DNA from 2 places in the Photobacterium sp. DNB23_23_1 genome. Region 2 is predicted to be linked to the other one. Evidence: predicted binding sites of a transcription regulator. Region 2 holds the regulator's gene; the other holds the start of a gene.
The links. Region 2 encodes MetJ, which represses methionine synthesis genes. Its sites were predicted from a motif close to TTAGACNTNTANANGTCTAA; they were not measured.

Region 1 (8,283 bases), on a different contig from region 2:
TTGCCCGTGAGGCTTAACCATACAACACCCAAGGGGTTTTTACGGACTCCGCGAGCACTTGAATGAGTGTTGAGAACCTAGTCAGATTTTCCCAGATTATGAAGATATTCCGCCTACCAGAGGTAGCGCCGGGATAAAGTTCGATAGCAAGACAAGTTGTGAGTCGAGTGAAGGAGTTTAGCCTGCTAAATGACTGAGCGAGAGAGCAACTTAACGTAGCTAGCGGGCTTTATAGCCAGCGGAATATATTCAAAAGAATTTGCTTGGCGACCATAGCGTTATGGACCCACCTGATCCCATGCCGAACTCAGCAGTGAAACGTAATAGCGCCGATGGTAGTGTGGGGTCTCCCCATGTGAGAGTAGGACATCGCCAGGCTCCCAATTTTGAAATTCGCAGCAGCGGATTTCGACACAGAATTGAGTGCTGGTATAGCTCAGTTGGTAGAGCGCACCCTTGGTAAGGGTGAGGTCCCCAGTTCGAATCTGGGTACTAGCACCACGATTTTGTTCAGCGACAATAGCACAATGGTCCCACCTGATCCCATGCCGAACTCAGTAGTGAAACGTTGTAGCGCCGATGGTAGTGTGGGGTCTCCCCATGTGAGAGTAGGTCATTGCTGAACTCTTCTTCTAAACCCAGCCTAACGGCTGGGTTTTTTCATTTCTGGCCTTTCAAAAATGCCATTATCAATCCCCATGTTTTTATGAGTTTTCTTCATACTCGTAGCACCTTGCTTTGATTATTTTAATCTTCTTTTACTTGCACCCGCGACGGATCTCTTATAGTTTTATTTAGAAATCTGGACGTCTAAACATCCCTTCAATAGATGGTAAAGACGAGAAAACGTTTAAGGAGAAGCACCGATGCCGATTAAGATCCCTGACAAACTGCCTGCTACCGATATCTTGCGAGGTGAGAATATCTTCGTGATGTCGGAGGCTCGTGCGTCAAGTCAGGAAATCCGCCCCTTAAAGGTGTTGCTGCTGAACTTGATGCCGAAGAAAATCGAAACAGAAACCCAGTTCCTCCGCCTGCTGTCCAATAGCCCGCTACAGGTAGACGTTGAACTGCTGCGGATTGATAACCGACCGACCAAGAATACGCCGACAGAGCATCTGGACACTTTCTATCGCCAGTTTGAGATGGTCAAGGATCGTAATTTTGATGGCCTTATTGTCACAGGAGCACCATTGGGCTTGGTTCAGTTCGAAGATGTACTGTATTGGGAAGAGATCCAAACCATCATGAATTGGGCTAAGGAGCATGTCACCTCGACCTTGTTCGTGTGCTGGGCTGCTCAGGCAGGGCTGAAGCTACTTTACGACTTGCCTAAACGTACACGTAAGGAAAAGTTATCTGGGGTATATTGGCATCGAACCCATGATTGTCATAATCCGATCTTGCGTGGCTTTGATGATTCCTTTCTAGCGCCGCATTCTCGCTATGCGGACTTCTCGCCAGAGTATCTGGCAGAACATACTGATCTTGATATTCTAGCTACCTCGGATCAGGCTGGGGTATACCTGGCGGCAACCAAAGACAAGCGAAATGTCTTTGTAACCGGTCATCCTGAATATGATGTCGATACTTTACACAATGAGTATACGCGGGATGTTGGTGAAGGAATGGAGCCACAGGTGCCAGTTAATTACTACCCTGATAACAATCCGGAAAACCCGCCAATCGGCAGTTGGCGTAGCCATGGTCATTTGTTGTTTTCTAACTGGCTGAATTATTGTGTTTACCAGCAAACACCTTACGACTTGGATAAGTTTTCTGAAGCTAATTTCACTAAGGGTGAATAGCCCCTTTGGTGAGATAAAAAAGACCTGCATCTGCAGGTCTTCTTTATATAGCTGACCCAGCCGAGAACACATTAGGTGTTGTTTTCAGCTTCCCAGTGCTTGGCCTTGTGGATCAGGGAGGTGATTGTTGAGCCTTGGATCAGAATCGAGAACACTACCACCGAATAGGTCATGACCAGCATAATTTCCCGGACATCGATATTCTTATCCGGGATCACCATCACCCCGGCGGGGATAGCCATGGCCATAGCAAGGGCCAAGCCGCCTCGTAACCCACCCCAAGTCAGGATTTTAACCGACATCGGGTTATAGTCTCGGTATCGCTGGAAACCGAGATAAGAGAGCTTGACGCTGAGGAAGCGGCTCAAGAGGACCAATGGAACGGCAATCACCATCAGTACCCAGTCTTCTTGGTGGAAACTGAACTGCAGCATACTCATACCAATCAAAAGGAATAGCACCCCATTGAGGAACTCATCGACCAGCTCCCAAAAGTGGTCGAGATGATCTTCACTCTCTTTGGAAAAGCCGATATAGCGGGTCCAGTTACCAATCATGATCCCTGATACCACCATTGCCAGCGGGCCAGAGACATGGATGACATCAGCAAAGACATAGCCTGCCGTTGGTATTCCCAGGGTCAGCAGCAGTTCCATAGAGTGGTCATTGGTTGAACTGATTAGGTAATGGAAAATCAGACCAAGAGCAAAGCCGTAGGCAATACCGCCAATGGCTTCCTGTAGGAACAATTGGCCAACACCTAGTATAGTAGGGGCTTCGTTACCAAAAGCGATGGTAAACAGGGTAACGAAAATGACAAGGCCAAAGCCGTCATTGAATAAAGATTCGCCCTCAATTTGGGTAGAAATCCGTTTTGGTGCATCGAGTTTTTTTACTATAGCGAGGACCGCTATCGGGTCAGTAGGAGAGATCAGTGAGCCGAAGATGAGGCAATAGATCAGGTCGAGCTGGATACCGATAGCCTGACAAATGCCCCATAAAGCAAAACCGATAAAAAAGGTCGAGAACAAGGTCGCCGCCAGTGCCAGTGTGGTGATTTCCCACTTTTGGTCTTCAAGGTGAGGCAGTTTGATCCCCAAGCCGCCAGCAAAGAGCAAGAACCCCAAAATCCCTTTGAGCAAGAAGTTTTCAAAGTTGATCTCGCCAAGTTGGCTTGCAGCAATATTTTCAAGATAGAACCAGCCATTATGTCCGGCAACAATAATGCCTAGAGATAGCATCAATGCTCCCGCGGTAATGGCGATAGTGGTCTGCATTTTTCCTATTTTGCTGTTTATAAAAGCGATAAGCATAGCTGCTGCCGCTAGGAAACAGAGGGTGCTGTAAACTGACATCCCATGACCTCGATGGTGATTTAAAGTAAAGCTGAAAATTGTGTCAAAATATAAATCTATCACTGCTCGATAGCTATCACTAATTTCTTTCAATGAGTTAAAATTTAATCAATGAAAAGCCCTTTAGACGTCTAGATTTCCATTGTTGCTATGGTAGGATGTGAACTAGCTGTAACATTAGATAAGGAAGTAAAGTGGTGTTGATGGGCAAGGATTTATTAAATAAGCGCTTGGCAGAGCAGATCCTGATCATTGATGGTGGCATGGGCACCATGATCCAGGACTATAAGCTGGAAGAGCAAGATTATCGCGGTGAGCGTTTTGCCGATTGGCACATGGATCTCAAGGGCAATAACGACTTACTGGTACTGACACAGCCGCAATTGATCAAAGATATTCACGTAGCTTATCTTGAGGCCGGTGCTGATATCTTAGAGACTAACACCTTCAACGCAACCACGATCGCGATGGCTGATTACGAGATGGAAGCGTTGAGTGGTGAGATTAATCTTGAGGCAGCCAAACTCGCTCGCCAAGTCGCTGACGAGTGGACGGCAAAGACGCCGGATAAACCGCGTTTTGTTGCTGGCGTACTTGGCCCGACTAACCGTACCTGTTCTATCTCACCGGATGTGAACGACCCCGGCTACCGAAATGTTACCTTTGATCAGCTTGTTGAGGCTTACGCCGAGTCAACGCGTGCGTTGATCAAAGGCGGAGCCGATATCATCCTTATCGAAACTATTTTCGATACTCTTAATGCTAAAGCCTGTGCATTTGCGGTGGATACTGTTTTTGACGAAGATGGTTGTTCGCTGCCGGTCATGATTTCTGGCACCATCACCGATGCTTCTGGTCGGACTCTTTCGGGCCAAACAACAGAAGCTTTCTACCATTCTCTTCGTCATGTCAAACCAATCTCGTTTGGTTTGAACTGTGCACTTGGGCCTGATGAGCTCCGCCAGTATGTTGAAGAACTGTCACGCATCTCCGAATGTGCGGTATCTGCCCATCCGAATGCCGGCCTACCAAACGCGTTTGGCGAATATGATTTGTCCCCGGAAGAGATGGCCGAGCATATTAAAGAGTGGGCGCAGAGTGGCTTCCTTAATTTGGTCGGAGGATGTTGTGGTACCACGCCGGAGCATATCCGCCAGATGGCCGAAGCTGTGGCAAAGGTGAGCCCTCGCGCATTACCAGAATTATCGGTTAGTTGCCGACTATCTGGCCTTGAACCTTTGATCATCGAGAAGGATACCTTGTTTGTTAATGTTGGAGAGCGAACTAATGTTACCGGCTCGGCAAGATTCAAACGCCTGATCAAAGAAGAGTTGTATGACGAGGCGCTGGATGTCGCCCGTCAGCAGGTCGAAAACGGCGCTCAGATCATCGATATCAACATGGATGAAGGGATGCTGGATGCTGAGGCGTGCATGGTTCGATTCCTCAACCTATGTGCTTCTGAGCCGGAAATATCAAAAGTTCCTATCATGGTCGACTCCTCTAAGTGGGAAGTGATCGAAGCTGGCCTGAAGTGCATTCAGGGCAAGGGAATTGTTAACTCTATCTCGCTCAAGGAAGGCAAAGAGAAGTTTGTTGAGCAGGCCAAGCTGATCCGCCGCTACGGCGCTGCTGTGATTGTGATGGCGTTTGATGAAGTCGGGCAGGCTGATACCAGAGAGCGCAAGCTGGAAATTTGTACCAATGCCTACCGGATATTAGTTGATGAGGTCGGCTTCCCGCCGGAAGATATCATCTTTGACCCGAATATCTTTGCCGTTGCGACCGGTATTGATGAGCACAATAACTATGCGGTGGACTTCATTGAAGCTGTCGCCGATATCAAGCGTGATTTGCCCCATGCGATGATCTCTGGTGGCGTGTCCAATGTCTCTTTCTCGTTCCGTGGTAATAACTATGTGCGTGAGGCTATCCATGCTGTTTTCCTTTATCACTGCTTCAAGCATGGTATGGATATGGGGATCGTCAACGCAGGTCAACTTGAAGTCTATGACAACGTTCCAGAAAAATTGCGTGAGGCCGTCGAAGATGTGGTGCTGAACCGACGTGATGACTCGACGGAACGCTTGTTGGACATTGCTGCTGAATATGCCAATAAAGGCGTCGGTAAAGAAGAAGATGCCTCTGCCTTGGAATGGCGCACCTGGCCGGTAGAAAAACGACTTGAGCATGCGTTGGTCAAAGGCATCACCGAGTTTATTGTCGAAGACACCGAAGAAGCGCGGGTGAATGCATCCAAGCCGTTGGAGGTCATTGAAGGACCGTTGATGGACGGTATGAACGTGGTTGGTGACTTGTTCGGTGAAGGCAAGATGTTCCTGCCGCAGGTGGTGAAATCTGCCCGTGTCATGAAACAAGCCGTTGGCCACCTCGAGCCATATATCAATGCTGAGAAGCAGGCCGGAAGTACTAACGGCAAGATCCTGCTGGCAACGGTAAAAGGCGATGTTCATGATATTGGTAAAAATATTGTAGGTGTTGTACTTCAGTGTAATAACTACGAGATCATCGATCTGGGTGTGATGGTATCGTGTGAAAAGATCCTCAAGGTCGCCAAGGAAGAAAATGTCGATATCATTGGCCTATCCGGCCTGATCACTCCATCACTTGATGAGATGGTACATGTCGCCAAGGAAATGGAACGACAAGGCTTTGAGTTACCTTTACTTATTGGCGGGGCGACAACCTCCAAAGCGCATACGGCAGTGAAGATAGAGCAGAACTACAGCCATCCGGTTGTGTATGTGAACAACGCTTCTCGCGCCGTTGGGGTGTGTACTTCGTTACTATCTGATGAGCTGCGTCCGGCCTTTGTCGAAAAACTCGATGCCGATTATGTCAGGGTGCGTGATCAGCACAGCCGTAAGCGGCCCAAGACCAAGCCGGTTTCTCTGGAAGTGGCGCGGGCAAATCGCGTGGCCATTGACTGGGAGAGCTATACGCCGCCAGCACCATGTAAATCGGGTGTTCAAGTGTTTGAGGACTTTGATGTGGCGATCCTGCGCCAGTATATCGACTGGACGCCATTCTTCATGACCTGGTCGTTGATGGGTAAATATCCGGCCATCCTTGATCATGAGGAAGTGGGTGAGGAAGCCCGCCGTTTGTTTAAAGATGCTAATGACTTACTCGACCGCGTTGAGCAGGAAGGCTTGCTGGAAGCCCGTGGTATGTGTGCCATGTTCCCGGCCAACAGTGTAGGCGATGATATCGAGGTCTATACTGACGAGTCTCGCACTGAGGTTGCCAAGGTACTGCATAACTTGCGTCAGCAAACGGAGAAACCGAAAGGTTTCAATTATTGCCTGTCTGATTACATCGCGCCAAAAGAGAGCGGGAAAGCGGATTGGATCGGTGCCTTTGCGGTAACGGGGGGGATTGGTGAGCGTGACCTGGCCGATGCTTATAAGGCGGCAGGGGATGATTACAATGCCATTATGATCCAAGCGATTGCTGATCGCTTGGCCGAAGCGTTTGCCGAGTACCTTCACGAGCAGGTGCGTAAGGATATTTGGGGTTATTCGCCGGAGGAGGATTTGTCCAATGACGATCTGATCCGTGAGAAATACCAAGGGATCCGCCCTGCACCGGGTTATCCAGCCTGTCCGGAGCATACGGAAAAGGGCAGCTTGTGGGAGTTGCTGAAGGTAGAAGAGACGATCGATATGTCACTGACAACCAGCTATGCCATGTGGCCGGGTGCGTCGGTATCGGGTTGGTATTTCTCCCACCCAGACTCTCGCTACTTTGCGATTGCCCAGATCCAGAATGATCAACGTGACAGCTATGCCGATCGTAAAGGCTGGGATCTTATCGAGGCTGAAAAATGGCTGGGTCCGAACTTGAATAACTAGCTGTTGCTTATAGTTCTGCCGAGTTTGAAGTTAATCAGCACAGATAAAAAAGGCGCTCAGTGAGCGCCTTTTCTTATTTTGTATCTATCGGCTGAATTCAGCTTGATATTACTCGAACAGACCGTGGTGCAATACCTTGACCACTTCGCGTGATTCTTCGGTTTTGACCAAGAAGCACAGGTTGTGGGTGCTGGCACCAAAGCAGATCATCCGTGGACTGTATTGCTCTAGGCGACTGAAGACCTGGGTTGCGGCACCCGGTGCATCACCGAGATCGTTCCCGATCAGTGCGACTAGGCAAAGATCTTGTTCAACCTCTACCCGGCATAGCTGGCTCAGTTGCTCCATCGCTGCGGCAGGTAGGCTAGGTGCGCCCCCGCCGGTATCGGTTTGATCCAGAGTCAGTGACACACTGACTTCTGATGTGGTGATCAAGTCGACCGAGATTTTGTGTTCGGCCAAAATACGGAAGACCTCTGAAAGGAACCCATAGGCTTGGAACATATTCAGGCTCGTTAGCGTCACCATGGTTTGATTACAGCGCAGTGCCAAAGCTCTGAATTTTGGTGGTTCGCTGACCTGTTGGCGGATCCAGGTACCACCTTGTTCCGGTGCTTTTGATGAACCGATAAAGACAGGGATCTGCTGGCGGACTGCTGGCAACAGGGTCGACGGATGGAGAATTTTTGCCCCGAAATTAGCCATTTCAGAGGCTTCGCTAAAGCTTATCTCGCTGATTGGCTTGGCATTAGCAGTGATACGCGGATCTGTGGAGTACATACCCGGTACATCGGTCCAGATTTCCAGAGTGCCCGCGCTGATAGCTTCGGCGACTAAAGCGGCACTGTAATCACTACCGCCGCGGCCTAAAGTCGTCGTTTGCCCATCACTGTCAGAGCCAATGAAGCCTTGGGATACGATAATCGTATCGCTAGCTAGCAGTGGCTGAAGCTGTTCATCGGCAAGCTGATGGATAGCATCAATATCCGGAACGGCTTTACCATGCTGGCCGTCAGTGCGCATAACTGAACGGATATCGAAACGCAGGGCTGAAGCCCCCATTTCGTTGAGAATCTGGCTGAACAGGTGGGTCGACAACAACTCGCCATGGGCAACCAGCTGATCGGTCAGCTTAGTTGAAGGCGCGTCAATAGCCTGCTCTGCAAGGTTTGCCACAGTATTGATTAATTGTTCTATGTGGTCAGCAACGGCTTCAGGGTGAGCCAGTTTGTCGATAATGTTTTG
Region 2 (8,283 bases):
GCACGCCATGGCGGGCAGCCTGGGCAGCGCCTGCTCGGCGTGACAGAATAAGGTGGTGGTATTTGCCACTTTTGGCGTTGTGCAGCGTTTCCAGTGCCGGGGTTGCGGAGCCGAGCACGATCGGAATATTGGCCTGGCTGGCACGCATCACGGCCAGATCACGGGCATGGTAACGCAGGCTGTCCTGCTGCTTATAGGAAGCGTCATGCTCCTCGTCGACAATGATAATGCCGAGGTTGGCAAACGGGGTGAACAGGGCCGATCGGGTGCCGATGATGATCCCGGCTTGGTTATCACGCCCGGCAAGCCAGGCTGACAGCCGTTCGGTGTCGTTAAGCCCGGAGTGGATCGTCTCCAGCGGCACATTGAAGCGGCGGCGGAAGCGGTTGATAGTTTGTGGAGTCAGGCCAATTTCCGGCACCAGGATCAACGCTTGCTTGCCGGCCGCTAGCACGGGCTCAAGCAGGTTGAGGTAAACCTCGGTCTTGCCCGAGCCAGTAACACCTTCTAGCAGGTAGCAGCCAAATTCCGGATTGGCGTTGACACTGGCAATCGCCAAGGCTTGCTCCTCGTTGAGACGGGGTTTCTCCTCGGTAACCGCGAACTGCGATTGCCAGTGACGCATTGCTGGTGCTTGCTCGAGCGCTTCAATCCACCCTTTTTCGGTCAAGGCTTTCAACGTGGCATTGCTGACCTCTTCGGCAAGCAGGGCTTCATGGCTCAAAGCCCCCTGACGCAGCATCGTCAAGGCCTGGACTTGGCGCGGTGCCCGCTTGAGGGCCGTCAATGGTTGGTTGTGCCCCGCGTCAGTCAACTGCCACATTTTTAGTGTCGATGGTGATGCCTCACGGCCTTTTCGCAAATAGGTTGGCATCGCATTAGCCAGCGTATCGCCAAGCGGATATTGGTAATATTGGCTGGCCCAGTTCAATAGCTTGAACAGGCTCGGCTCCCACAGTGGCGAGTGGTCAAGTACGCTGTAGATCGGCTTGAGCTGGTTAAGAGGGAAATCAGACTTGTCTGTAAGGGTCATCACGATCCCAACTAACTGCTGGCGCCCAAACGGCACTTTGACCCGCCCACCGATAGCAGGCTGCTGGCCGGGCTTGACCAGGTAATCAAATTGCTTGTCCAGGGGAACAGGAAGGGCCACTCGGGCAATATTGGGCGTCATATATAACCGCTAAATCCGCATGTACTAAGATAGAGAAGTGTACCTTGCCCAGCCTCGGGCAGCAAAGCGGCGAAAAAAGGCGCATATTGGTTGATCTGAACTGTTTGATTGATTACTATACGCCGCCTAATTTGGCGTATTGGCAGTTCAGCCGTTACGTATATTTATTAACGCGTGTGGTGCCCGGCTTTGGATCGGGAGAGCGACACGGCCTTACTTTTGAGGTTATCCCATGAAACAAGGTATTCACCCAGAGTACACTGCAGTAAACGCTCGTTGTTCTTGCGGCAACACTTTCGTATTTAACTCTACTATGGGTAAAGACATCAACCTAGATGTATGCGACAAGTGTCACCCTTTCTACACTGGTAAGCAGCGTCAGGTTAGCTCTGGTGGCCGTATCGACAAATTCAACAAGCGTTTCGGTGCGCTTTCTAGCAAGTAATTGCCAGATGAATGTCGAAAAAGGGGATGCGCAAGCATCCCTTTTTTTTATGTCCATTTTTTCTACCGTAGTTTTGCCAGCCCTATTCCCTATTAGCATCTTGTTGCCTTCAAAGTTGGCAATTCCATCTTCTAGCCATCGCCTAATACGCTATATTCCCCACCCACCTCGGCGACTCACTCTGGGAATCATTGGATCGACCAGATGTTCGGTGCTAGGATTTTGTGCTGCCATAGAATATGATCTATGTCCAAAATCTAAAATAAAGTCACCCAAGTCAGGATTTCGAACACTATGTCTGAAGATTTTCGCCAACAGGCCCTTCACTACCATGCTTACCCTGTACCAGGAAAAATTGCCGTTGAGCTCACCAAGCCGGCCAATACCGTCGAAGACCTGGCGCTAGCCTACAGCCCGGGTGTGGCTGAGCCAGTGCGTGAAATTGCGCAAAACGCAGAGAATGTCTACAAGTACACCGGTAAAGGCAACATGGTCGCGGTGATCACCAATGGTACCGCTATCCTTGGCTTGGGTAACTTAGGCCCATTGGCGTCAAAACCTGTTATGGAAGGTAAAGCACTGCTGTTCAAACGCTTTGCAGGCCTGGACTCGATAGACATCGAAGTGAAGCACCGTACTATCGATGAGTTTGTCGACACGGTGGCGAACATTGCCGATACGTTTGGTGGGATCAACCTAGAAGATATCAAGGCACCTGACTGTTTCGAAATCGAAAAGCGCCTGATTGAGCGTTGCCATGTACCTGTATTCCATGACGATCAGCACGGTACGGCGATTGTCACTGCAGCGGGTATGCTCAATGCACTAGAGCTGCAAGACAAGAAAATCAATGAAGCAGTGATTGTCTGTTTGGGGGCTGGTGCTGCGGCCGTAGCGTGTATGGAGTTGCTGATCAAGTGCGGCGCCCAGCGAGAGAAAATCTACATGCTTGACCGCAAGGGGGTGATCCACACCCGCCGTGATGATATTAACGAATACAAGCAGCTGTTTGCCAACAATACTGACAAGCGTACGCTAGAAGATGTGATTGAAGGTGCGGATATTTTTGTCGGCGTATCGGGCCCCGATCTGTTGGCGCCGGAATCACTGAAACTAATGGCCGACAAGCCAGTGGTATTTGCGTGTTCTAATCCCGACCCAGAAATCAAGCCTGAGCTGGCTCATGCCGTTCGTGATGATTTGATCATGGGTACTGGCCGTTCGGACTACCCAAACCAGGTAAACAATGTTATCTGTTTCCCGTTCATCTTCCGCGGGGCATTGGATGTTCGCGCGAGCGAAATCAATGACGAGATGAAGCTCGCTGCCGTTGATGCTATTCGCTCACTGGCAAAAGAGCCTGTACCGGCAGAAGTGGTTGCGGCGGCAGGTGCCGACAAGCTTGAATTTGGTACCGAATACATTATCCCTAAACCGATGGATCCACGCCTGTTGCCACGTGTTGCCAAGGCTGTAGCCCAAGCGGCGGTAGACTCGGGCGTTGCGCGAATCGATATGCCTGTTGGCTATATGGAAGTGAAGTAAATCCTCCAGGCTGTAGCGCATACAAAAAAACCAGCCATGTGGCTGGTTTTTTTATCGTCATAAAATGCTGGCATTATGCGTAGCAGTTTACTTGGATTCTTATTCGTTGATATCTTCGTATGTGATGCCCATTTCTTCCATTAGCGCTTTAGCTTCAGCGGGAAGGTCGTCCGGTCGGTCTTTACGGATATCATCGTCAGTTGGGAGTGGCTGGCCGGTATAGGCATGCAGGAAGGCCTCACACAGTAGTTCACTGTTGGTGGCATGGCGCAAGTTGTTGACTTGGCGACGAGTTCGTTCATCTGTCAGGATTTTCAGGACCTTCAATGGAATCGAAACTGTAATTTTTTTGACTTGCTCGTTTTTCTTACCATGTTCCGCGTAAGGGCTGATGTATTCGCCATTCCACTCTGCCATTTGTTACCTTCTCAGCGATATAAAAGTGATGAAATATAGTATGCCTGAATTTTAGCGGGATTTACTGCCATAAGCAAAGACATATAGACGTCTAGAAGTGTTGACGTCTTCACTAATTGTCGCTATGTTGTTGCATAAAAGTTATTCGGCAGGGCCGCCCTGACAAGGAAAGTAATAATGAGTGACAAGAAGCTAGCCACCGTCGCTGTTCGCACCGGCATCGAATCCGATACCCAGTATAATGCTGTGGTTCCCCCTCTCTATTTAACCTCGACCTATAGCTTCTCGCAACTAGGAGAGGTGCCGCAATATGATTATTCCCGTTCTGGCAACCCTACCCGCAATACGCTGGCCGATGCGCTGGCAGAGCTTGAGGGGGGCGCGGGCGCGGTCGTGACCAACTGTGGTACGGCGGCGATCAACTTGCTTGCCTCAGCATTGATTGGGCCGGAAGATTTGATCATAGCGCCGCATGATTGTTATGGCGGCACCTATCGCTTGTTCAATACCCGTGCGGCAAAGGGCGACTTTAAGGTTCGTTTTATTGACCAAACTGATCCGACTGCGGTCGCCCAAGCGTTGGCACTGCAGCCCAAGTTGATCTGGGTGGAAACCCCGTCAAACCCATTGTTACGTATTGTGGATGTGGCGGAGCTCTGTGCTGCAGCGAAACAAGCTGGGGCATTGGTGGCTGTCGACAATACTTTCCTGTCTCCGATCCTTCAGCAGCCTATTGCGTTGGGGGCCGATTTTGTTGTTCATTCAACCACCAAATATATTAACGGCCATTCGGATGTGGTCGGTGGCGTGTTGATTTCCAAGACTGAAGAGCATGCCGAAGAGATCGCTTGGTGGGCAAATTGTATCGGGGCGACTGGGGCGCCGTTCGATGCCTATATGACATTGCGGGGGTTGCGGACCCTGGCACCAAGAATGCGGATGCATGAAGAAAATAGCCGTCAGATCTTGGCATACCTGCAGCAACAGCCGCTGGTTGGCAATATTTACCACCCGAGCCAGCCTGAGCACCCGGGCCATGACATTGCGCTCAAGCAGCAAAAAGGGTTTGGGGCGATGCTGAGTTTCGAAATTGCCGGTGATATGGCGCAGCTGGAAGTGTTTGTAAAAACGCTCAACAGTTTCTCATTGGCTGAGTCACTAGGCGGAACGGAGAGCTTGATTTGTCACCCGGCGAGTATGACGCACCGTGCGATGTCGGATGAAGCCCAGGCCGAAGCGGGCTTGAAGCCGACCCTGTTGAGGCTCTCGGTTGGTCTGGAGGATCCAGACGATTTGATTGCTGATCTTGAGCAGGCTTTCAACAAAGCCGCGGAGGTGGCTTGAATGAGCGTTTCTCTTTCACGTCAATTGCATAAGTTCGGGGGCAGTAGCCTGGCTGATCCCGAGTGCTACCTGCGGGTAGCTGACATTTTGCGGGAATATTCGAACGATAATGACTTGGTGGTGGTGTCGGCAGCTGGCAAGACCACTAACAGCCTGATTGAATGGCTTGAACTGCTGGATAAGGACGGTCGCCAGGCCCATGAAGCTTTGCAGTCCTTGCGCAGTTACCAGCAGACATTGATCGAATCGTTGCTGGACGGAAAGGCGGCCGATGAGCTGCTGACTCAACTGCATCTTGAGCTGGGAGTCTTATCAAACCTGGCGGAAAAGCCTCGGGATGAAGCCGAGCAAGCCAAGGTGCTGGGCCATGGTGAGCAATGGTCAGCTCGTTTGTTGGCTGCCTTGTTGAGCAAGCAGCAACTGTCTGCGGTGAGTGTGGATTCGCGTTGTTTCCTACGTGCTGAGCGTTCTGCACAGCCGGAAGTTGATCGTGCCCTATCACGACCGCTGCTCAAGGAGCAGTTAGCCCAATATAGCCAGCAGCGGGTGGTGATCACCGGTTTCATGGCCCAGAATGGTGCTGGCGAAACCGTGTTGCTTGGGCGAAATGGTTCTGATTATTCGGCGACGGTGATTGGTGCGCTGGCCGATGTTGATCGCGTCACCATCTGGAGTGATGTTGCTGGGGTCTACAGTGCCGATCCTCGCAAGGTTGCCGATGCCTGCTTGTTGCCACTGTTACGTCTTGATGAGGCCAGTGAATTGGCCCGCTTGGCGGCGCCGGTACTGCATAGCCGTACTTTGCAGCCTGTCGCCCAAAGCGCGATTGATTTGACTCTGCGCTGCAGCCATCAGCCGGAGCAAGGCTCGACCCGGGTCGAGCGGGTTCTGGCCTCTGGGCGCGGTGCCAAAATTATTACCTCGCTCAATGAGGTGTGCCTGATTGAGCTGTCGGTGACCCGGGCCCATGACTTCGCGCCTATCGCCTCTGATATCGAGCGCTTCTTGCAGCGTACCCAATTACAGCCGCTCGCCCGCTGTTTTGAACCGGATAAAGGCCGGGTTCAGCTGGCCTATACGGCCGAGGTGGTAAATAGCGTATTGGCCCAGTTGCAAGACAGCGGCATTGCCGCGGATTTACGCTTGCGTGAGGGCTTCTCGTTGGTGGCGGCCGTGGGAGCTGGGGTGGTGAACAATGCCGTTCATTGCTATGGCTTCTATCAGCAGATCAAAGGCCAGGCGTTGGAATTTATTGCCGAGTCTGAATCGGGTTTGAGCTTGGTTGCCGTACTGCGTAAGGCTGATACTGACAGCTTAATCCAGGGGATCCACCAGAGTTTATTCCAAGCCCAGAAACGCATTGGTCTTGTCCTCTGTGGCAAGGGGAATATCGGTAGTCGCTGGCTGGAGTTGTTCGAGCGCGAGAAGGCGACGCTGGAAAAGCGCCATGGCATGAGTTTTACCTTGATCGGCGTGGTTGATAGCCGCCGCCACTGGATTGATTTTAACGGCATTGATGCCGGCCGGGCCCATCATGCTTTTGATGATGAGTCGGTTGGGTATGATCAAACCGATGGCGATTGGCTATCGGTGCTGGCCCATCATACCTATGATGATGTCATGGTGCTGGATGTGACAGCGAGCAGCGAACTGGCTGCGCGCTACCCGCAGGTGGCTGAAGCTGGGTTGCACCTGATTTCGGCTAATAAAGTGGCGGGCTCTGCGTCTGGCGAGTATTACCATCAAGTGATCGATGCCTTTGCCAAGAGCAGCCGTTTCTGGCTATACAACGCCACGGTGGGGGCAGGGTTACCCGTCAATCACACGGTACGTGACTTGCGTGAGAGCGGCGATGAAATCATCGCCTTGTCAGGAATTTTCTCCGGTACCTTGTCTTGGCTGTTCCAGCAATACGATGGTTCGGTGCCTTTCTCGCAGCTGGTCGAACTGGCTTGGCAGCAGGGCTTGACCGAGCCGGATCCGCGCCATGACTTGGATGGCAGTGATGTGATGCGTAAGCTGGTTATTTTGGCGCGAGAATCGGGGTTGTCGCTGGAGCCCGAGCAGGTCAAGGTCGAAACCTTGGTACCGGATTCGCTGGCAGCGCTTGGTGTTGATGACTTCTTCGAGCAGGCTGCAGAGTTGGATGAGTTGCTGCATGAACGCCTGCTCAAGGCCCAGAAAGAAGAGAAAGTACTGCGCTACACCGCCCGTTTGGATCGCCATGGTAGGGCGGCAGTGGGGATAGAGGCGTTGTCTCGAGAGCATGCCCTGGCCAATTTGCTGCCGTGTGATAATATTTTTGCCATCGAAAGCCACTGGTACCGTGATAACCCGCTGGTGATCCGTGGACCGGGGGCTGGCAGAGATGTGACGGCGGGTGCCTTGTTGTCGGATATCAACCGTTTGGCTTCGATGCTGTAAATACTTTTAATTTTGAAGAATTCCTGGCTGTAAACTGAGTGCTATATGCTGGGTGATTGATGGTTAGCCGGCGTATTAGTCCAGCTTTGTCCATCTAAATAGCTCAAATCTCTGCAGGAGTATCCTATACTCTCAAAGCCCGCTATTTGCGGGCTTTGTGCTATCAGGGAATGTTGAAGATATTGCAATTTGAAGTTGAAAATTATTCATGATCATCATGTTGACAATAAATTGTTTACAAGACATTCTGTAGACATATAGACGTCTAAACGGTTATTTTGATGTCTCAGTTTAGGGAGTGGCCGCGAGCCAACAAGAGTAAGGAAAGGATTATGGGCTATTCACACGCAAGCAACCTGGATTCACTGAATCAGAATATTGCTGACATTGACGGCAACATCAATGTGTCATTCGAGTTCTTTCCGCCAAGCAGTGAGCAGATGGAGCAGACGCTGTGGAATTCCATTCATCGCTTGAAGACGCTGCAACCTAAATTTGTCTCGGTCACCTATGGTGCCAACTCCGGTGAGCGTGACCGCACCCACTCAATTATCAAGGACATCAAAGATCAGACTGGGCTTATCGCGGCCCCGCACCTGACTTGTATCGATGCTACCCGTGATGAGCTGCGAACCATTGCCCGTGACTATTGGAATAATGGTATCCGTGACATCGTTGCCCTTCGTGGTGACCTTCCTGAACAAGGTGCCAAGCCTGACATGTATGCGGCAGACTTGGTTGAATTACTGCGTAAGGAAGCCGACTTTGATATTTCGGTTGCGGCCTACCCGGAAGTGCACCCTGAAGCCAAAAGCGCCCAGGCGGATTTGATCAACCTCAAGCGCAAGGTCGATGCCGGTGCTAGCCGTGCCATTACTCAGTTTTTCTTTGATGTCGAAAGCTACTTGCGTTTCCGCGACCGCTGTGTGGCGGC

Region 1: a site for MetJ is predicted at 795-814, ahead of metA (homoserine O-acetyltransferase MetA). Genes of this name have one in related genera too.

What each region holds. Positions count from the first base shown of each region.
Region 1 covers NZ_JBNNXT010000009.1:28-8,310, forward strand. The annotation lists rRNA gene rrf (5S ribosomal RNA) at 263-378, shown strand; tRNA gene ACVA53_RS07840 (tRNA-Thr) at 426-501, shown strand; rRNA gene rrf (5S ribosomal RNA) at 510-625, shown strand; gene metA (homoserine O-acetyltransferase MetA) at 867-1,808, shown strand; gene ACVA53_RS07855 (cation:proton antiporter) at 1,880-3,163, opposite strand; gene metH (methionine synthase) at 3,367-7,038, shown strand; gene lysC (lysine-sensitive aspartokinase 3) at 7,147-8,283, opposite strand, start outside.
Region 2 covers NZ_JBNNXT010000003.1:149,396-157,678, forward strand. The annotation lists gene priA (primosomal protein N') at 1-1,174, opposite strand, end outside; gene rpmE (50S ribosomal protein L31) at 1,407-1,619, shown strand; gene ACVA53_RS03640 (malic enzyme-like NAD(P)-binding protein) at 1,914-3,164, shown strand; gene metJ (met regulon transcriptional regulator MetJ) at 3,264-3,581, opposite strand; gene ACVA53_RS03650 (O-succinylhomoserine (thiol)-lyase) at 3,759-4,925, shown strand; gene ACVA53_RS03655 (bifunctional aspartate kinase/homoserine dehydrogenase II) at 4,926-7,349, shown strand; gene metF (methylenetetrahydrofolate reductase) at 7,682-8,283, shown strand, end outside.